Regions from separate parts of the Dermacoccus sp. GAS27A genome, predicted to be linked through region 3. Evidence: riboswitches for the same ligand, from Rfam matches in the RefSeq annotation. Region 3 holds a riboswitch; each other region holds the start of a gene.
What was found. Region 3 has a riboswitch for S-adenosylmethionine ahead of ABH936_RS00625 (homoserine O-acetyltransferase). Riboswitches for the same ligand answer to the same signal wherever they lie in the genome.
Positions count from the first base shown of each region.

Region 1: it holds a riboswitch for S-adenosylmethionine, as region 3 does, so the genes downstream of both, ABH936_RS05125 (MetQ/NlpA family ABC transporter substrate-binding protein) here and ABH936_RS00625 (homoserine O-acetyltransferase) in region 3, are expected to answer to the same signal.
Region 2: it holds a riboswitch for S-adenosylmethionine, as region 3 does, so the genes downstream of both, ABH936_RS11635 (TauD/TfdA family dioxygenase) here and ABH936_RS00625 (homoserine O-acetyltransferase) in region 3, are expected to answer to the same signal.
Region 4: it holds a riboswitch for S-adenosylmethionine, as region 3 does, so the genes downstream of both, ABH936_RS01495 (bifunctional o-acetylhomoserine/o-acetylserine sulfhydrylase) here and ABH936_RS00625 (homoserine O-acetyltransferase) in region 3, are expected to answer to the same signal.

Region 1 is NZ_JBIYDW010000003.1:321,642-326,650, reverse strand. It holds gene ABH936_RS05140 (alpha/beta fold hydrolase) at 1-724, shown strand, start outside; gene ABH936_RS05135 (methionine ABC transporter permease) at 844-1,512, opposite strand; gene ABH936_RS05130 (methionine ABC transporter ATP-binding protein) at 1,509-2,582, opposite strand; gene ABH936_RS05125 (MetQ/NlpA family ABC transporter substrate-binding protein) at 2,579-3,586, opposite strand; SAM riboswitch class IV at 3,765-3,876, opposite strand; gene ABH936_RS05120 (neutral/alkaline non-lysosomal ceramidase C-terminal domain-containing protein) at 4,089-4,472, shown strand; gene msrA (peptide-methionine (S)-S-oxide reductase MsrA) at 4,540-5,009, opposite strand, start outside.
Region 2 is NZ_JBIYDW010000010.1:124,667-129,675, forward strand. It holds gene ABH936_RS11625 (carbon starvation CstA family protein) at 1-357, opposite strand, end outside; gene ABH936_RS11630 (GNAT family N-acetyltransferase) at 611-1,183, opposite strand; gene ABH936_RS11635 (TauD/TfdA family dioxygenase) at 1,387-2,340, opposite strand; SAM riboswitch class IV at 2,351-2,479, opposite strand; gene ABH936_RS11640 (class I SAM-dependent methyltransferase) at 2,731-4,047, opposite strand; gene ABH936_RS11645 (FAD-binding oxidoreductase) at 4,044-5,009, opposite strand, start outside.
Region 3 is NZ_JBIYDW010000001.1:143,934-148,942, forward strand. It holds gene ABH936_RS00610 (PAC2 family protein) at 1-325, shown strand, start outside; gene ABH936_RS00615 (EcsC family protein) at 453-1,139, shown strand; gene ABH936_RS00620 (hypothetical protein) at 1,413-2,351, shown strand; SAM riboswitch class IV at 2,441-2,549, shown strand; gene ABH936_RS00625 (homoserine O-acetyltransferase) at 2,584-3,756, shown strand; gene ABH936_RS00630 (universal stress protein) at 3,826-4,188, shown strand; gene ABH936_RS00635 (RNA polymerase sigma factor) at 4,483-5,009, shown strand, end outside.
Region 4 is NZ_JBIYDW010000001.1:343,040-348,048, forward strand. It holds gene thrS (threonine--tRNA ligase) at 1-947, shown strand, start outside; gene ABH936_RS01495 (bifunctional o-acetylhomoserine/o-acetylserine sulfhydrylase) at 1,114-2,427, opposite strand; SAM riboswitch class IV at 2,500-2,615, opposite strand; gene ABH936_RS01500 (GNAT family N-acetyltransferase) at 2,739-3,233, shown strand; gene ABH936_RS01505 (hypothetical protein) at 3,230-3,619, shown strand; gene ABH936_RS01510 (HIT domain-containing protein) at 3,703-4,278, shown strand; gene pgsA (phosphatidylinositol phosphate synthase) at 4,344-4,964, shown strand; gene ABH936_RS01520 (phosphatidylinositol mannoside acyltransferase) at 4,969-5,009, shown strand, end outside.

The DNA.
Region 1 (5,009 bases), on a different contig from region 3:
CCTCAACGCCGGTTACTACGTCTTCGGCTGGGAGGACGACGGCGCCGCCCTGGCCGCTGCGCTGCAGAAGGGTGACTTCGGCCCGACGACCGCGCTGTACGACGACGCCAACGGCTCCGGGCCGGGCTCGGACAACAGCTACGCGGTCTACCTCGGCACGCAGTGCACCGACGTCAAGTGGTCGAACGTGTGGAGCAAGTGGCTCTCGGACAACTCGAAGGTCGACAAGAAGGCGCCCTTCGAGACGTGGGCGAACGCCATGTTCAACCTCCCGTGCACGAGCTGGCCGGTCAAGGCGACGAACGCGCAGGCCATGAAGATCGACGGTTCGAAGGTCGGGCCGGTGCTGCTCATCGCCGAGACCCACGACGGTGCGACGCCGTTCCCGGGCGCGCTCGAGGTGCGCAAGCGCTTCCCGAAGAGCGCTCTCATCGAGGGCGTCGGTGGAACGACGCACTCCGGTTCGCTCAATGGCATCGCCTGCACGGACGACAAGATCTCCGCCTACCTCCTCACCGGCGCGATGCCCGCGCGGACGGGTGGACCGGGCCACGCCGACGTCGAGTGCGACCCCGTGCCCCAGCCGGAGCCCGGCCCCGCCAACGAGGTGACGGACAGCGCGTCCAGCACGAAGAAGAAGCACCACCACGTCCAGCAGCGTGAGGGCATGCAGGCCGACCTGCGCTCGAGCCTGCAGAAGGTCGCCACCGTCGGCGCTCGCTGACGTACGGTTGGTCTGACGGACGCTGGTCTGACGCGTCCTGACGGCGAAGGGCCGCGATCATCCTCTTCGGATTCTCGCGGCCCTTCGTCATGCTCGCGCCGAGCGGCGCGGAGGGTGTCTCAGTGACGCAGCGCCTTGCGGGCCAGAGCGTTGCCGATGAACTGGGCGATCTGAACGAAGACGATGATGACGACGACGGCGGCCCACGTCACGGCCCAGTCGTAGCGGCGGTAACCGTAGGACAGGGCGAAGTCACCGATGCCGCCGCCGCCCATGGCGCCGACGACGGCCGTCATGTCGATGACCGCGACGAGCGCGAACGTGTAGCCGAGGATCAGCGGCGCCAGCGCCTCGGGGATGAGCACGGTGCGGATGATGCGCCACGGACTCGCCCCCATCGCCTGCGCCGCCTCGATGACGCCGGGGTCGACGCTCACGAGGTTCTGCTCGACGATGCGGCTGATGCCGAAGGTCGAGGCGATCGTCAGCGGGAAGATCATCGACTTCGCACCGATCGTCGAGCCCGTGACGGCGAGCGTCAACGGCCCGAGAGCGGCGGCGAAGATGATGAACGGGATCGGTCGGATGATGTTGACGAGAACGTTGAGCACCGTGTGCAGAACTCGGTTCTCGAGGATGCCGCCGCGTCGTGTGGTGTTGAGCAGCACGCCGAGGGCGAGGCCGAGCAGGCCGCCCATGATGATCGTCGCGCCGACCATGAGCAGCGTCTCGCCCACCGCGGTGACGATCGTGGGGCGCAGCGCCTCCCAATCGGTTGCGGGCATCATGCGGCGACCTCCTCGACGTCGGCGGCGAGACGCAGTTCGTCGAGCACGGTGGTGACGGCGGCGTCGTCGCCGCGCAGGGCGAGCGTCAACGTCGTCAGGGTGTCGTCCTTGAGCGGTGTGAGGCCGCCGTGCACGATCTCCGGTTCGACGCCGTGTGCGGACATGCGGGCCAGGACACGGCCGAACTCGCGCGGGTCGTGAACCGTCAGCGTCGCGAGGCGCCCGTCGTGGGCAGCGCGCAGCCGGGCGCTCTCGCGTGCGTCGGGCACGTTCCGCAGGGTGGCGTCGACGAGGCGGCGCGTCGCGTCCGCCTGCGGCGCGCCGAGGACGTCGACGGTGCGCCCGGACTCGACGATCCGCCCGGCCTCGAGGACGACGACGTCGTCGGCGAGTTCGCGCACGACGTCCATCTCGTGGGTGATGACGACGATCGTCACGCCGAGCTCGTCGTTGACGCGGCGCAGCAGCGCGAGGACGTCCTTCGTCGTGTCGGGGTCGAGCGCGGACGTCGATTCGTCGGCGAGCAGGATCTCCGGGTTCGTCGCGAGCGCACGGGCGATGCCGACGCGCTGCTTCTGCCCGCCGGAGAGCTCGTCGGGGTAGGCCCACGCCTTCTCGGTGAGCCCGACGAAGCTGAGCAGCTCGGTGATGCGCGCCTCCTGGCGCGCCTTGTCCCAGTCGGCGACCTCGAGGGGGTAGGCGACGTTGGCGTACACCGTGCGCGAGCGGATGAGGTTGAACTGCTGGAACACCATGCCGATGCGACCGCGCAGCTCGCGCACCTGCTTCGCGGACAGCGACGCGAGGTCGACGCCGTCGATCTCCACGTGGCCGCGCGTCGGCGTCTCCAGGCCGTTGATGAGACGGACGAGGGTGCTCTTGCCGGCGCCGGAGAAACCGATGACGGCGACGATGCGTCCGCGCTCCACCTGCGTCGTGATGCCGTCGAGAGCCGTCACCTGGCTCTTGCCGCGGGTGAACGTCTTGCCGACATCGTGGAAGGCGACGGCGGGCGGGGTGTCACTCGCCGGCGCGGCGGCCTTCGTCAGTGTGGGGGAGGGGCCCGTCACTTCGATCCCTTCGCCTTGATCTGGGCCTCGAGCTTCGCGAGGATGCCCTGCACGTCGGAGGCGGAGTTGTTCACGAGGACGCTCGTGCCCTTCGTGCGCTCCTCGATGAGCTTCTCGACGCTTGGGTCGTGGTAGGCCTTGACGAACTTGGCGTAGTCGGCGTTGTCCTTGTCCGCGGCGCGCGCGACGACGACGTTGATGTACGGCTTCGACGAGGCCGCATGCGGGTCGTCCTTGAACAGGGCCTTGCTCGGGTCGAGCTTCGCATCCGCGGCGAAGTTGTTGTTGACGATCGCGCCGTCGACGGACGGCAGCGCAGCGGCGGTCTGCTCGGCGTTGACCGCTGTGACGGTGACCTTCGAGGCGCCGGCGTCGATGTCGGCCGGGGTCGACAGCGAGGTGCCACCACCCTTGAGCTTCAGCAGTCCGGCGCTCTGCAGCAGCAGCAAGGCGCGTGCCTGGTTCGTCGGATCGTTGGGGATGGCGATCTTGCCGCCCTGGGGGAACTGGCCGACGCTCGTGTGCTTCTTCGAGTACAGCGCCAGGGGAACGATGTAGGTCGCGCCGATGGGCGTGAGGTTCTGCTTCGCCTTCGTGTTGTAGTCGGCGAGGAACTGCAGGTGCTGGAACTGGTTGAGGTCGACCTGGCCCTCGGAGAGCGCGGGGTTGGCCTGGGTGTAGTCCGAGAAGTTGACCGGTTCGAGGTCGAGACCGTACTTGTCCTTGCCCACCTTGACGAGCTGGTTCCAGTACGGGTCCGACGCCTCCGTCGTGCCCACCTTGAGGTGGGTCAGCTTGTCGTCACTGCTCCCGCCGAGCACCTTGGCCCCGATGCCGGCGGCCAGCGCGACGACGAGGACGCCTGCGCCGATCGCGACGTACTTGCCGGTGTTGTTCTTCGGTTTCGGGGGCAGGGCGCTCGCGCCGTTCTCGGCGCTCGTGGCGTCATGCGTGGAGGAGGCGGGCGTCGAGGTCTCGTCGGCGGGGGTGTGCTTGTCGGTCATGATCTCTCCTGGTGAGGCGGCAAGGATGCGAATGCGCGGAGCTGGCGCGGATGCGCGGAGTCAGCGTGAAGGCGGGAGCGCCGGGGTGGGGCGCGGTGCGCGGTGTCGTGCGGGGCATACCTTTCGCGGCCTGGGCAGCGCAACGGAAGGCTCACGAGGATGCCGTCACGTTGGGTGCCGAGCGTGCTTGCCGCGTGGTCGACGCGGCCGGGTCATCACCTGGAGCACCCCGCCACGCGTGTGAGGGTTGCCGTCCGACCAGCCAGGGCTTTGCATCGGATCTCTTGACCAGCAGCGAGATTAGAGCCGCGCACGACAAAGCGTCAAGTTGTGGCACTGGAGATGAGACGTGGGCGAAGATTGTGACGTGCGACACGCGGGGTGGCTGATGCGGCGTCTTTCGCCGTCGAGGCTCGGGTGAGTGATTTCTTCACACCGCTTGGACGATCGTCTAGGTGGGTGATGAGTGTGACGTCGGTCACGCGCCGAGGGCCCCGGCGTCGTGTTCGACGACGTCCCACCCGGGCAGCACTTCGGTGACGTCCTGACCCAGCCGGACGCCACGTGCTCGGCTGGTTCGAGCGTGCGGGCGGTCTTCCGCGGCGGCCACCCGAAGAATGACTTCCGCACGATGGACACGTTCGTCAAGGTGCAGCGTCAGGTCGGCTCGTCGTGGGTCGACGTCCCCGACGACCACGACTGGGACACCTCGAACGTCTGGTCGCGCGAGGGAGTCTCGTACTCGCGATGCACCGTGGAGTGGCGCATACGTCGCGGCACGCCCGCAGGCACGTATCGCCTCGTGCAGCAGGGCAACTGGAAGAACGGCTGGAACGGCAAGGTCAGTGCCTACACCGGAACGAGCCGGGCCTTCCAGGTGCGCTGAGACGGCCGGTGCGCCGCGGTGGCCGGTTGATCGGCCACCGGCTCAGCGGCCGCCGTGCATGTCGTCGTCAGCGTGGCGGGAGGACGTCCGTCTGCGCGGGCAGGTCGGCGACGCCGACGGGGCACGTGACGCCCTTGAAGCCGTGGTTGCAGTAGCCGCCAGGGTGCTTGGACAGGTACTGCTGGTGGTACAGCTCCGCCGGCCAGAAGGGGCCCGCCTCGTCCGCCGGGCGCATCTCGGTCGTGATGGCGCCGCGACCCGCGTCGTCGAGTGCCTCCTGGAAGAGCGCGGACGTCTCGCGGGCAGCGCGCTCCTGCTGCGGCGTCGTCCAGTAGATCGCCGAGCGGTACTGCGTGCCGACGTCGTTGCCCTGCCGGTTCGCGGTCGTCGGGTCGTGGTTCTCCCAGAACGCCTTGAGCAGCTCGCGTTCGGACACGCGCGACGGGTCGTAGGCCACCATGACCGTCTCGGTGTGGCCCGTGCCGCCGCCACAGACATCTTCGTATGTCGGCTCGGTGGCGTGGCCGCCCATGTACC
Region 2 (5,009 bases), on a different contig from region 3:
GGCGGCGAAGTGGTGGCCGAACAGGACGCGACGGTCCGTCGGCATGTAGTCCTGGCCGTTCTCGAACTGCTCCGCCGGCGTCGCGATGTCGTCGCGCGGCTGCACGACCTTGTACGCGATGAGACGGCTGTAGAGCATGTAGCCGATGACGTAGCTGCCGACGGCCGCGAACACGAACCAGATGGCGTTGACGTGCTCACCGCGGACGAAGGCGACCATCGTCCAGCCGATGGCGGCGACGATCGCCGCGACGGCGATCATGATCTTCTGCCGCCCGGTGATGGTGCGAGGGGGTTCGACCGCGACGGGGGGCAACCCCGGATCGCGGTCGAGGGTGTCGAGACGTGACGCCGCCACGGTGACCTCCTGGTAGTGCTGGTGGCCATGACGGCCGCTGTGAGTAAGGCCACACTAGGGGTCTACCCGTGGGTACGGAGTCTCTACTCGCGGACCGAGAAAATCACATCCCGGTCACGACGTCGGCGGATGGGTTGGGGGCCGGGCTCGGATGGAGATTGGGGTTCGGCCGGGCCGCCCTACACCGTGCCCTTCTGCGGTTCCTGCCCCCGTCTGCGATTCTCGGTCACATTCGCAGCCGACGTAGGCGCCGTCAGGCCGTCGGGCCCTGCGGCCACGGCGGCGAGCCGAACCAGTAGCGACGCGTCTCGCCCGGAAACGCGGGGTGGGAGCGGACGTCCTCGAACTGCCCGCCGCACTTCTCGATGACGGCGCGTGACGCCGGATTCTCGGTGCTGCAGCACACCAGCACCTGCTCGATGCCGAGCGCCCGCGCCTCGTCGAGACCGAGCATCAACGCGCCCTTGGCGACGCCCCGCCCACGAGCGCTGGGACGCACCGAGTAGCCGATGTGACCGATCGCCTCATAGAGCACCTCGGTGAGGGTGTGACGCAGGGCCAGAAATCCGACGATGTCGCCCTCCCCCGCCCGCGGGCCGTCCAACACCCAGAAATAGCTGCAGTGCACGAATCCCTCAGGCGGCGGGACGGTCGTATCGCCCTGGCGCGCACGATCGGCGAGGTAGGCGTCGAACCCGGCGCGCGACGTGTCGACGATGTCGTCGCGACGATAGCCCGTGCCGTCCTTCGGCGACGCGCCGAACTCGTCGAACGCGCCCCTCCAGTCGTCGTAGCGAGCGGCGTCGGGCCTGATGAGCGTCAGCATCCCGTCATTCCATCACCGTGCGACGCCCCCGGCGACTGATTTTCCCGACGGCCGGCTGGACGAATGTGCACGCAAACCGCCGATGGGGACAGGATTCGCCGATGTGGACGGGATTCGCGAAGGGGGACGAAAATCGCAGTGGGGTACATGACGACGTGGTGCGGGCCCCAGAGACCCGCACCGCGTCATGTCAGTTCGCACCGTCAGGCGGCCGCGCCACCCGTCAGCCCGTTGACGCCGACGGGCTTGTCGCCCCCGACCGTCACACGCCTCATGGCGCGCGGGCCGAGGTTGGCGTCGACGTAGTCGCGGTTGGCGTAGTGCGACGTCGCACGGTTGTCCCAGATGCCGACGTCGCCGGGCGCCCAGCGGTGACGGATCGTGTGCTCGGGCTGCGTCAGGTGCGCATACAGCGCGTCGAGGATCGCCCGCGACTCGGCCTGCGACACGCCGACGACGTGGGAGGTGAAACCGGGGTTGACGAACAGCCCACGCCGTCCCGTCTCGGGATGGACGCGCACGACGGGGTGCTCGACGACGGGCAGCTCGGTGACGACCTTGCCGTTCCATTCCTGCCCACCATGCTTGCGCAGGTACGCGCCCCATTCGCGGTTGCCGTCGTGGGCGGCGATGAGCTGGTCGACGAGGCCGCGGAACGGCTTCGACAGCGAGTCGTACGCCGCCTGAGCGTCGGCCCAGGAGGTGTCGCCGCCGTAGTCGGGCAGCGTCACGGCGCGCAGGATGCTGATGGCCGGCGGCTCCTTCATGAACGTGACGTCCGTGTGCCACTCGTCGGAGAACGAGAACTCGGGGTCGGAGGAGTCGATCGAGTAGATCTCCTTGCGCTCGTGCGTGCTCGCGACGGGGTGACCCGCCGTCAGCTCACCGAGCAGGTTGCCGAGGCGCACCTGCGCGTCGTCGTCGAACGCGTCCTGACCGCGGAAGAAGAGCACCTTGTGCGCGAGCAGCGCGCGGCGCAGGTCGAACGCTATCGCGTCGTCGACCTGCGCGAGGTCGACGCCGTGGACGATTGCGCCGAACGCCGGGCCGAGGCGTTCGATGCGCAGCCCGGGCGTCGCGACGGTGCCGCCGTGGCGCGCCGCTGCGCCGCTCGCGGAGTCGACGTTCGTGTCGGGCGTGGTGTCGAGGAGTGTCATGGCAGACCCTTCGTTGCGCTTGCCGCCGCGTCGGTCGACGGGCGGCCGGGTCGTTACTCGGGGCACCCCGGCGCACCGTGTGCGTTCGCATGGGGGTTGCCGCCCGGCCAGCCGAGACTTCGCGCCGGGGCTCGTGACCCACGCATAACGTAGCACTCACCTATTCAAAATAGCGAGTTATGCAAAGGGGCTGCCCGGGCACCGGACGCGCCTTCGGGTTCCAACCACGCCCGGCACCGTGCGCGGCATCACGACACGGCTGCTACGGGGCGAGTCAGTGCTCGCGATCCGCCATCTCACCCGCCGTCGCTGGCCCGGGGCGATGCCCGGCACACGACAGCGGCCGACGACCTCGTCGAGGTCGTCGGCCGTCACCGTGCGCGCAACAGGTCAACCCTGCCGACGCGACGCCCAGTGCGAGCCCAGCGGGTAGCCGCCGTTGTCGCCGTTGTCGGTCGTCTTCGTGGCGAGCACCTGGTGCAGGTGCAGCCAGCCCTCCTCGAACCCGAGGCGTGAACCGGCCATGTAGATGCCCCACACCTGCGCGGTCGGCAGGCCCGCCTCGGCGACGCAGAAATCCCAGTTCGCCTCGAGGTTGCGGCACCAGTCGCGCAGCGTCAGGGCGTACGACAGGCGCAGGTTCTCGTCATGCTGAACCTCGAAACCGGCGTCGTGGCACCCACTGATGAGCCGCCCCGGCGAGGCGAGCTCGCCGTCGGGGAAGACATAGCGATCGGTGAACGGCTCCGGCTTGGCCGATGCCGAGTCGTCGCGACGCGTGATGCAGTGGTTGAGCAGGCGGCCACCGTCGCGCAGCTTCGAGTGCAGGAACGAGAAGTAGTTGGCGTAGTTCTTCACGCCGATGTGCTCCGTGAGGCCGATCGAGCTGACGGCGTCGAAGCCCGTCTCGGTGACGTCGCGGTAGTCGCCGTGGCGGATCTCGACGAGGCCCTCGAGGCCCGCCTCACGCACGGCGCGCTGACCCCACTCGGCCTGTTCCTTGCTCAGGGTGACGCCTATGACGTGGACGCCGCGCTCGCGAGCGGCGTGCATCGCCATGCCGCCCCAGCCGCAGCCGACGTCGAGCAGCCGTTGGCCGGGCTGCAGGTCGAGCTTGTCGGCGACGAGGGCGAACTTGCGCTCCTGCGCGTCCTCGAGGGTGTCGTCCAGCGTGTCGAACACGGCGCACGTGTAGGCCATCGACTCACCGAGCACCTTCTCGTAGAACGCGTTCGAGACGTCGTAGTGGTGCTTGATCGAGTCGGCGGCGCGGCCCACCGGGTTCACCTTGGCGAGGTGGCGCTTCCAGCGGGGCTCGTTCTCGACCTCGGGCAGCGGCGGGTGGACGAACGCCTTCGGCCCCAGCTGTTTGACGACGGGCGCGAGCGCCGACGCAACGCCCTTCGGCGTCAGCTGCTTCGTGCGCACGTCACGCTTGATGCGGCTGAACACCTCGTAGGGGTCACCAGGGTGGAAACCGGTGCCGGTCAGCGTGCCCGTCAGATAGGCGCGGGCGAGGCCGAGATCGCCAGGGGCGCTGAGGAGGTAGCGCAGCCCCTCCTCGCTCTCGACACGCACGGCGATGTCGCTGTCACGCGGGCCGATGTCGGTGCCGTCGTACGCCGTGATGCGGAAGGGCAACGGCTCCTCCAACACGGCCTGGACGGCCTGGGCGACGAGGGGGGTGGCGGTCGTGGTCTGGCTCATGCGTGCGTCCTCATCTTGTCAGCGAACTCAAGAAGGCGGCCCTGCGGGTCGTACTTCGTCTTCATGCGGCGGTATTCGGCTGCGCCGTACAGCGCTTCGAACGTCTCGGCGTCGTAGTAGACGTCGGAATAGAGCGACTTGTGGCCGTGCATCGTCGGCAGCACGGCCTCGATGTCGCGGTTGACGTCGCCGTCAGACCGCCCGGGGGTGATGGCGACGGTGCCCCAGAACCCGACGTTGACGTACGTGCGGTTCGGTTCGAGCTGGTACAGCGGCCACGCGTCGTCGCCGCGCAGGCGCAGCGGGCACACCCACACGGGCGTCATGCCGACGTGCTCGTCGAACCACGGCATGAACGTCTCGAGCTGTTCGAGGGGCACTTCGACGTCCTGCACGACGCGCTCGCGCGGCAGTTCGCCGCGCATCTCGTCGATCTTCGCGGCGAAGCCCCAGCGGTTCTCCCACCCGACGATGCGGTGGTAGAAGTCGCTGCGACGGTACTTGCGCGGCCACACGCGTCGCACCTTCGGGTTCTGTGCGAAGAACGCGTCGGAGCACCAGAACCAGTCGGTGTCCCAACGCCAGATGTAGTCGTGCGCGCTCAAGGTGTCGCGGTCGAGCTCACTGATGCTCTTGTAGAAGATGTTCTGCCCCGTGTAGTCGCTCGGGCGGCGGCGCGTCTCGGGGAAGAAGTTGGCGAGCACGAGATAGGCCTCGTCCTTGCTGACAATCATGCCGTCGAGGCCGTCGACGCGTTCGCCCTGCCACTCGCCGGTCTCGACGATGGCGTCGATCGCTCGCGTCATGGCTGCGACGCTCGCGAACCGCACGTTGCGCGTCTCGACGAGGTCACCGATCGGCTGCAGTTCGATGCGCAGACGCGTTGCGTAGCCCAGGCTGCCGTAGCTGTTGGGGAAGGCGCGGAAGAGGTCGGCGTGCTCGTTGGTCGGCGAGGCGGTGAG
Region 3 (5,009 bases):
GCAGGTCGAGTTCGCGGACGCCGCGCTCGCCGCGCTCGAGGCCGTCTGCGGGCTGACGGGGCTGGCGATCCCCGCTCAGGAGCTCGCCGCGATCGCCGGGCTGCATCGCGCCGACATCGCCAAGCAGATCAGCGAGAACGACGAGGTCACCGAGGTCGTCGAGGGCCTCGAGCGGCAGTACGACGCCTTCACCGAGGGTCGTCGTCGACGCTCGCTCCTCGCCGCCGAGATGAACGACCTGCCGAGCGCAGACGAGATCGGCGCCGAGCTGGAGCAGTTCCTGCGCGCCGAGGGAGAGGATCCGGGCACCAAGGGCTCGTTGTGAGCCCGCGAGCGCTTCTCGCCGGCCGTCGGTCTGAGCCGACGGCCACGCGGGCTTCGCAACGCTCGCCTGGCTGCGGCCACCCCTGCGGTGGCTTGCCGGGCCCCCGCCAACTTGGGAGGATCACCTCATGTTCGGATTCGGTCAAGACAAGAAGGCTCCTGCAGCCCCCGAGAAATCGTCGGGCATGCTCGACTCGACGGCCAACACCCTGGCGCAGCACCTCATCTCGGTGGGCATCGGGGGCGTGGCGACGTTCAAGTCGGCCCGCGCCGTCGCCGACGAGGCGATGAAGAAGGCGGGCTCCAAGGAAGCGGCGATGGACGACGTCGTCGCATCACACACGAAGCTCGCGGGCGCGAACGGCTTCCTCACCAACCTCGGCGGTTTCGTCACGCTCCCCGTGGCACTGCCCGCGAACGTCATCGGTTTCTACACCGTCGCGACGCGCATGGTCGCGGCAATCGCCGCCATCAACGGTCACGACGTCGACGACCCAGCCGTGCGCTCGGCGATCCTGCTCGACCTCATCGGTGCGGACGCGACGCAGGTCCTCAAGGGCCTCGGCCCGATGACGGGTGGCGTCGCGACGAACGTCGCCACGCGCAAGCTGCCGCCGGCGGCGCTCGCCGTCGTGAACAAGTCAGTTGCGTTCCGTCTCGGCTCGCAGGTGGGGCGTCGCTTCCTCACGCGCATTCCGCGCCTCATCCCCGTGGCGGGCGGCTTCATCGGTGGCGGCCTCGATGTCGTCCTCATCCGCAAGATCGCCCAGTCGGCGCGTCGCGACTTCGTCGCGCAGATCCCGCCGTCAGCCTGACGTCGCCCTGATTCCACCCCGAACGCCACTCGTCTTCGACGGGTGGCGTTCGGCGTGAACGGGCCGGTTCGGCGATGTGTCGTCTGTGCGCATCAACGGGCTTCCGGGCGACGATCTGACGGGCCGCGAACCCCCGCCTGGCCTTGCTCGAACGGCCCACTCACCCACAGGTGTGACGGCTACGGCCCGTTTCGCGGTCCGCAGGATGCCTCGTCCACAGGTTTGTGGCTCGTGGTCAGCGCGCGGGTGGCGTCATGGGTTTCGCTGGGGGGCATGAAGACAACAACACGACTCAAGGGCCTCAGCGCCCTGGTGGCAGCCCTTCCCGATCTCGTCGGCTCCGAGGGGGCGGGCGCCGTCATCGTCCTGTTCGAACGTGACGGTGCGCTCGCGGGGGTGCTCGGCTGGGCGGACGATGCGTGCGACGGGGAGACGGCGCACATGCTCGACGTCGTCGCTGAGCGGCGCGCGACGATGGGTGCGCAGGCCGCCATCGCCATCGCCTATCGCTGCGAGCCGGGCCGCGTCGACATCGCGGCCCTCGCGAAACGCATCGAGCGCCGCGTGCCGCTGCACCACGTCCTCGGTGCCAGCGACGAGCACTGGTGGGCCATCGAATGCGAGCTCGGCTGCTGTGACGGCGCGATCCACGAGATCCCGTCCCTGTCAGAGCAGACCCGCGAGCAGCTTCGCGACGTCCGCCGCGGCGGCGAGGCCATGGCCGCCACCGCGCGCCCCGTTCCCAGCGTCGTCGACGTCCGAGCCGCCTGGGCACGGTTGTGCGACGTCCCCGACACCGCGTCGGGCACCCGGCGACGCTCCCGCAGCGCCGACCTGCAGGTGCTCGCCGACGCTGTCGTCGATGGCCCGACGCGCGATGAGATCCTCCTGTGCGTCGCACCCGAACTCTTCCGTCTGCTGAGCCCGGGCACGCCGCTCGGCGAGCCCGGCCCGCCGATGACGAGCGCGTGCCTGCGAACTTGGCTGCCGCTCGTGCCGCGCCACGGCCGCGCCGCGTGGAAGGCCCTCGAGGCCGCCGCGACCTGGCGCGAAGGCGACCTGCGGGGAGCCGGTGCGTGCGCCGCGGCGTCGCTGCTCATCGGGCGGACGTCATTGGGGCAGCTGCTGCGCGACATCACAGGCACGGGGTTGTCGTACGAGCAGGCCGTCGGTGCGCTCCACACGAAGGCTCGGCAGAGTTCCGTCGCCTGACGAGCGTGCCGGTTGTGGGAGCGCGCCACATCGTGGACGTCGCCGCGCGGGCGATGGAAGCCGCGGGCAGGGCCGCCTACTGTGTCGCAGGTCAAGAGTTTCAGTGACACAAGCCCCGGCTTGCTGAGCGGCAACCCTCCCTCGCGGCGGGGTGCCCCGGGTGACGACAGGGCCGCCCGTGGGCGGCAAGCGCGAGAGGTGGGTTGCGACCCACCTCGGAATCGAGGACGTCATGGTTTCGCACCGTCGCCTCGCCGTGGCCGACCCCGCGGCGCCCCTCACCGACGGCGGGTTCAACCCGCACGCACGTGCCGTCCACATCGGCACCCTGACGCTGGAGAACGGCGCCGCCCTGCCCGACGTCGTCATGACGTACGAGTGCTGGGGCGAGCTGAACGACGACGCGAGCAACGCCGTCCTCGTCGAGCACGCCCTGACCGGAGACTCGCACGTCGTCGGGCCGGTCGGCCCCGGGCAGCCGACGGCGGGGTGGTGGCCTGGTCTCATCGGCCCCGGCGCGCCCCTCGACACCGACGAGCTGTTCGTCGTGGCGATCAACGTGCTCGGCGGCTGTCGCGGCAGCACGGGCCCCATGTCGCTCGCACCAGACGGCCGGGTGTGGGGCGGGCGCTTCCCACACGTCAGCGTCAGGGATCAGGCGCGCGCCGAGGCGCGGGTCGCCGACGCTCTCGGCATCGCGCACTTCCACACCGTCATCGGCGGCTCCTTCGGCGGGATGCGCGCCGCGGAGTGGGTGGCGACCTTCCCGCATCGGGTGCAGCGCGCCCTCGTCGTCGCGAGCTGCGCGGCGGCGGGCGCCGACCAGATCGCGTGGGGGCACACGCAGGTGCGGGCAATCGAAGCTGACCCGGATTTCCGGGGTGGCGGCTACCTCGAGCAGGGCGTCTTCCCGACGTCGGGGCTCGGGCTCGCCCGCCAGATCGCGCACACCTCCTACCGCAGCGCGCACGAGTTGCAGGAGCGGTTCGGGCGCGAGTCGCAGGGAGCGGACCGCACGCTCGACGGCGGCCTGTTCGCCGTCGAGAGCTATCTCGAGCACCACGCCGCGAAACTCGTCGCGCGGTTCGACGCCATGAGTTATGTGCGGCTCACGCAGGCGATGGCGACGCACGACGTCGGCCGCGGCCGCGGCGGCATCGAGCCTGCGCTCCGGGTGTTCGGGGGTGAGCTCGTCGTCGCCGCGGTCGACTCCGATCGGCTGTTCCCGGTCAGTGCCTCCGCCGACATCGTCCGGGCTCACGGGCGCGGACGGCTGCGTCTCATCCACTCGCCGCACGGTCACGACGGTTTCCTCATCGAGGCCGACCAGATCGCGGCGCTCGTGCGCGAGGTCATCGCTCGGCCGCTCACGGCCGAGGCGGGCCGCGTCCGTCCCGTGGCGTGACGGCGGGCGCTCGCGGCACCTCGGGTAGCGTGTGAGCCGATCGCCACAGTCGCAGAACAGGGGTTGCGCATGTCCGTCGTCGTCAGTTTCGCTCCGGGCCCGGAGGGTGAGGCCGCGGTGGCCGAGGCCGTGCGTCAGTCGAGTGTGCTGGGGCGCCCGCTCGTACTCGTCTCGACCGTCCCGAGCGACGACGCGCGCGCTGCCGCGCTGGAGAGTGCGGACGCGGTCGGCGGCCGCGTCGTGCAGGTGGAGGAGGGCCAGGACGCGGTCGAGGTGATCCTCGACGAGGTGGCCGAACTCGACCCGGCGCTGCTCGTCATCGGGCTGCGTCGCCGCACGCCCGTCGGCAAGCTGATCCTCGGTTCGAGCGCTCAGCGGCTGCTGCTCGACGCGCCGTGCCCCGTCCTCGCGGTCAAGCCCACAGCGCACTGATCTCGCGCTGCTCCCAACCCCGGCCTGACGCGCTTGCGTCAGGTCGGGAACACCCGCGCACGCAGGGGCGTTGAACCCCGTGATTCTGCGGTTCTCGACCCAGAGTTCTATAATGGTGAAAGAAGCGACGCGGGGGATCGAATCAGGCACCACGGTGCCAGGCGAGCTCAGGTGAGTCTCGGGCAACCGGCTCTCGTCGGATCCCGCCCCCGTGGTTCGTCTCTTCCCTCGTACGAAGCGCTCGGCGCGCGATTGCGCCTGCCCGATGCGTTGTGCACTCTCGGAAGGTAGTTGGTGACCTCAGTGTCCGAAACGGCTCAGACCCCCGCGCTTCCCGCGGACATCGACCATCCCGCGGTCATTGCTCTGTTCGAGCAGGGGCGCGCGAGCGGCACGGTCGACAGCGTGGTGCTGAAGACCGCCCTCGAAGAAGCGAAGATCTCCATGGCCAAGCAGAAGGCGGTGCTGAAGGCGTTGGGGGCCGAGGGCATCGAGATCGTGCTCGACGAGGTTCACGCGGCCCAGGCCGTCGCCACGACGACCGGGCGCAAGAGCGCGGCGAAGAAGTCGACTGCCAAGAAGACGGCGACGAAGACCGCTGCCGCGAAGAAGACCACCGCGGCCAAGACGACGACCGCGAAGAAGGCTGCCGTCAAGAAGACGGCGGCGAAGAAGGCCGTAGAGGCGGAGACCGACGTCGAGCTCGACGAGATCGTCACCGCCGACGGGGCGAGTGAGGCCCCCGCGAAGAAGGCGGCCGCCAAGAAGACCACCGCCAAGAAGGCGACGGCGAAGAAGGCCACCGCGGCCAAGTCGACGAT
Region 4 (5,009 bases), 200 kb from region 3:
CGATGCACAACGAGATCTTCCGTTCGCGTGGGCGCTCCTACCGTGAGCTGCCGCTGCGCTTCTTCGAGTTCGGCACGGTGTACCGCGACGAGAAGTCGGGCGTGCTCTCCGGTCTGACGCGCGTGCGCATGATCACCCAGGACGACTCGCACAGCTACGTCACGCCCGAACAGGCGCCGGGGGAGATCAAGCACCTGCTCGACTTCATCCTCGGCCTACTGCGCGACTTCGGCATGAACGACTTCTACCTCGAGCTCTCGACGCGCGACGTCGACGGCGACAAGAAGGACAAGTTCATCGGCACCGACGAACAGTGGGACATCGCGACGAAGGTGCTGTCGGACGTCGCGCTCGAGTCCGGCCTCGAGCTCGTGCCGGACCCGGGCGGTGCCGCGTTCTACGGCCCGAAGATCTCCGTGCAGGCGCGCGACGCCATCGGCCGTACCTGGCAGATGTCGACGATCCAGTACGACTTCAACCAGCCCGCTCGTTTCGGCCTCGAGTACCAGGCGGCGGACGGTTCGCGTCAGCAGCCCGTCATGATCCACTCGGCGAAGTTCGGCTCGATCGAACGCTTCCTCGGCGTGCTCGTCGAGCACTACGCGGGCGCGTTCCCGGCGTGGCTCGCGCCGGTTCAGGTGCTCGCCGTGCCCGTCGCGGAGGAGTACTACGACTACCTGCAGGACGTCGCGACGAAGCTGCGCGAGGCCGGCGTGCGTGTCGAGGTCGACATGAGCGACGACCGCTTCCCGAAGAAGATCCGCAACGCGTCCAAGTCGAAGGCGCCGTTCATCCTGATCGCCGGTGAGGAGGACCGCGACAACGGCGCCGTCTCGTTCCGTTTCCGCGACGGGTCGCAGAAGAACGGCGTGCCGGTGGCCGACGCGATCGCCGAGATCACCCGCGTCATCACCGAACGTCAGAACACCGACCCGACGGCCGGCTGACTCCTGCCTCGACGACGACGCGCGCCCCCGAACCTCGCGGTTCGGGGGCGCGCTCGTGTGTTGGCATGTGCACCCGAGGGCCGGCGTTCGACACGGCCGGATGACCACGCTCGGGGTACGAAACCCGGCTGCGTCACCCGTCGCGGGGACCCACCTCAGCGCATGGTCATTTCGCTGCGGCGAAGCCCTTCTCGAGGTCGGCGATGATGTCGGCGGAGTTCTCGATGCCGACGCTCAACCGCACGAGGCCGGGCGTCACGCCGGCGCCGCGGCGGTCCTCGTCGCTGCCCTGGGAGTGCGTCGTCGACGCAGGATGGATGGCGAGGGAACGGACGTCACCGATGTTCGCGACGTGCGAGTGCAGTTCGAGGGCGTCGACGAACTTCTTGCCCGCCTCGACGCCACCGGCGATCTCGAACGACAGCACGGCGCCGGAGCCGGCGGGCAGGTAGCGGTCGGCGAGTTCCTTGTAGGGGCTCGACGGGTCGGAGGCGTAGAACAACGCTTCGACCTGCGGCTGCGACTTCAGGAACTCGACGACCTTCTTCGCGTTCTCCACGTGTCGCTCCACACGCAGCGACAACGTCTCGAGGCCTTGCGCGATGAGGAACGCGTTGAACGGGGAGACGGCCGCGCCGAGGTCGCGCAGCAGTTCGACGCGCGCCTTGAGGATGAAGGCGAGGTTCGCGCCGAGCGGCGATCCGACGCCGAGGTCGCGGGCGAACACGAGACCGTGGTAGCTCTCGGACGGCTCGTTGAACTGCGGGAACTTCGCCGGGTCGGCGGCGTAGTCGAACGTCCCGGCGTCGACGAGCACGCCGGCGATCGACGTCCCGTGCCCCCCGAGGTACTTCGTCGCGGAGTGGATGACGACGTCCGCGCCATGCTCGATCGGGCGCAGCAGGTACGGCGTCGCGACGGTGTTGTCGACGAACAGCGGCACCCCGGCGTCATGCGCGACGTCGGCGAGGCCGCGCACGTCGAGCACCTTCTGGTCGGGGTTGCTCAGCGTCTCGCCGAACAGCAGCTTCGTGTTGTCGCGGATGGCGCCGCGCCACTCGTCGAGATCGTTGATGTTGTCGATGAACGTCGTCTCGACGCCAAGCCGCTTGAGCGTGTACTTGAGCAGGTTGTACGTGCCGCCGTACAGCGCGGACGACGCGACGATGTGGTCGCCGGCCTGCGCGACGTTGAGGATGGCGAACGTCGTCGCCGCCTGACCCGACGCGAGCAGCAACGCCCCGACGCCGCCCTCCAGCGCGGCGATGCGGTCTTCGACCGCCTGCGCCGTCGGGTTGCCGATGCGCGTGTAGATGGGGCCGAGATCCGACAGGCCGAAGCGGTTGGCCGCGGTCTCGGCGGAGTCGAAGACGAACGACGTCGTCTGGTAGATCGGCAGCGCCCGGGCGCCGGTGTCGCCGTCGACGTTCTGGCCGACGTGGATCTGCTTGGTCTCGAAGGCCCAGTTCTCGGAGCTCATGATGATGTCCCTCTCGAGGAGTGCGTGGACGCACGGGCGGCGCACCGTACGTGTGGTGCCCGAAGGGGAATCCCTCCGCGCTTGCCCGGACGCGCTCGGCGCCGGGCCAGGTCGTCACCCGGAGCACCCCGCCGCGGTGGGAGGGTTGCCGGCCAGCAAACCGGGGTTTGACGCTGGCGCTCGTGACCTGCGGCCACTCTAGGCCGGGTGGTGTCATCAGGCGGGAATGCTGTCTCACATTTTGGTCGCGGCCCCGTGCTGACGCGACGCACCTACGGGCGACGACCCTCATGCCGTGCTTGACTGTTGCCATGACACCGACGATCGTCCGCGCGCGCCGCGAAGACGCGTTCGCCTGCGCGGCGCTGCGTCTGCAGATGGACCTCGAGGCGGGGGAGAGCAACCGCCCCGGCTTCATCGCCCAGTACGCCGATCACTGGCTCGCGCACTACGACGATCTGCCGACGTGGCTCGCCTCGAGTGCTGACGGGACGGCTCTCGGCATGGTGCAGACGTCGCTCGTGCACCGGCCCCCCGCGCTGGCGCGGCCGGCGCAGCCGTCGCTCTACATCGCGGTCGTCTTCGTCACGCCGTCGGCGCGCGGCCAGGGCCTGGCCGAGCGGATGCTGCGGATCGTCGACGCCTGGGCCGACGCGCACGACGTCGCGCGAATGATGCTCAACGCCCGTCCGCGTGCCCGCAGGCTGTACGAACGAGCCGGCTTCGGCCCGCCGGACGAACGTCACATGCAGCGTGTGGCGCCGTTCGGCCTCGACGCCCGCCGCGATGCGGAGCGTGCGTCATGAGCGACGACGTCATCTGGGCGCTCGATCAGCGAGAGCGCTGCATCGCCTGCCCGTCCAAGCCGGTCGCGAACGCCGTCGTCCTGCACCTCGGTGCTGACGGCGCCCTCGCGCGCGACGCTGTCGAGCAGTGGGCTCGTGACGGCGTCATGGCCGCCTCGGTCGCATGGCCGGGGGCGGCAGCCGCCCTCGATGACGACGACTGGCTCGACCTCGAGGACGCCGTCACGGGCCTCGCCGGGCTCGCGAGCATCGTCGCCGTCGTCGGTGACGGCGACGCGGCCGAGGTCGCGCGGACGTTGGCGGGCCGTGTCGGCGACGTCGCGCACGCGGGGGAAGCCGATCGAACCATTGTCCCGGCGCGTCTGCGCGAGATCGCGGCGGTCTGAGACCGCTCACCCGGGGGTGCGTGGTGCGCGCGAACCCACCCGCGGCCGCTGCGTCGAGGCAGGCGGGGCTCTAGGATCGGGCCATGGTCGACGAGTTCAACGCTAATTCGCAGGACGACATCCTCATCGAGCAAGGCGGCGCCTTCGCGGGTGAGGCCGACGGGTTCGGGCGGCTGTGGACGCCGCACCGCATGGCGTACATCGAGGGTGAGCGTCCGACGAAGGACGCCGGCCACGGCTGCCCGTTCTGCGCGTCGCCGACGAAGACCGACGCCGACGGCCTCATCGTCCACCGTGGTGAGCACTGTTTCGTCGTGATGAACCTGTTCCCGTACAACCCGGGCCACCTGCTCGTGTGCCCGTACCGTCACGTCGCCTCCTACATCGACCTCACCGACGACGAGACCGAGGAGTTCACGAAGCTGACGAAGGCCGGGGTGCGTGCCCTGAAGGCCGCGTCGAACCCGGGCGGGTTCAACCTCGGGATGAACCAGGGTGACGTCGCAGGTGCCGGCGTCGCCGCGCACCTGCATCAGCACATCGTGCCGCGCTGGGGTGGCGACATGAACTTCATGCCGATCATCGGGCGCACCAAGGCGCTGCCGGTGCTGCTCGAGGACAGCCGTCAGCGCATCGTCGCGAACTGGCCGAACGACTGACATCGGGCACCACGGGCAGTGCGCTGCCTCGAACGGGTATATCGAACCGCTACAGTTGAACCACCATGCTCAACAAGTACGCGCGCGCGTTTTTCTCCGCCATCTTCCGGCCCATCGCCCAGCTCCTGCTGCGTCTCGGCATCAGCCCCGACGTCGTGACGATCGTGGGCACCGCCGGTGTCGCGTTCGGTGCGCTGTGGTTCTATCCGCGCGGCGACTTCCTCGTCGGCACGTTGTTCATCACCGTCTTCGTCTTCTCGGACATGCTCGACGGCAACATGGCGCGCCTGTCGGGCCGCTCGTCGACGTGGGGTGCCTACCTCGACTCGACGCTCGACCGCGTCGGTGACGCCGCGATCTTCGGGGGCCTCGTCCTGTACTACGCGGGCAAGGGCGACAACTTCCTCATGGCGTGCCTCGCGCTCGCGTGCCTCGTGCTCGGCTCGGTCGTCTCGTACGCCAAGGCGCGCGCGGAGGGCCTCGGCATGCAGGCCAACGTCGGCATCGCCGAGCGCGCCGACCGTCTCGTCGCCGTGCTCGTCACGACCGGCCTCGTCGGCTGGTTCCTGCCCGAGATCGTGCTGACCGTCGTGCTCACGCTGCTCGCCGTCGCATCGTTCATCACGGTCGTGCAGCGCATGCTCATGGTGCGGAAGCAGGCCCTCGCCAAGCCGTTCGAGGGCTGAGCGCGTGGCCGCCGAGGGGTTGACGACGCGCGCCCGCGACGCCGT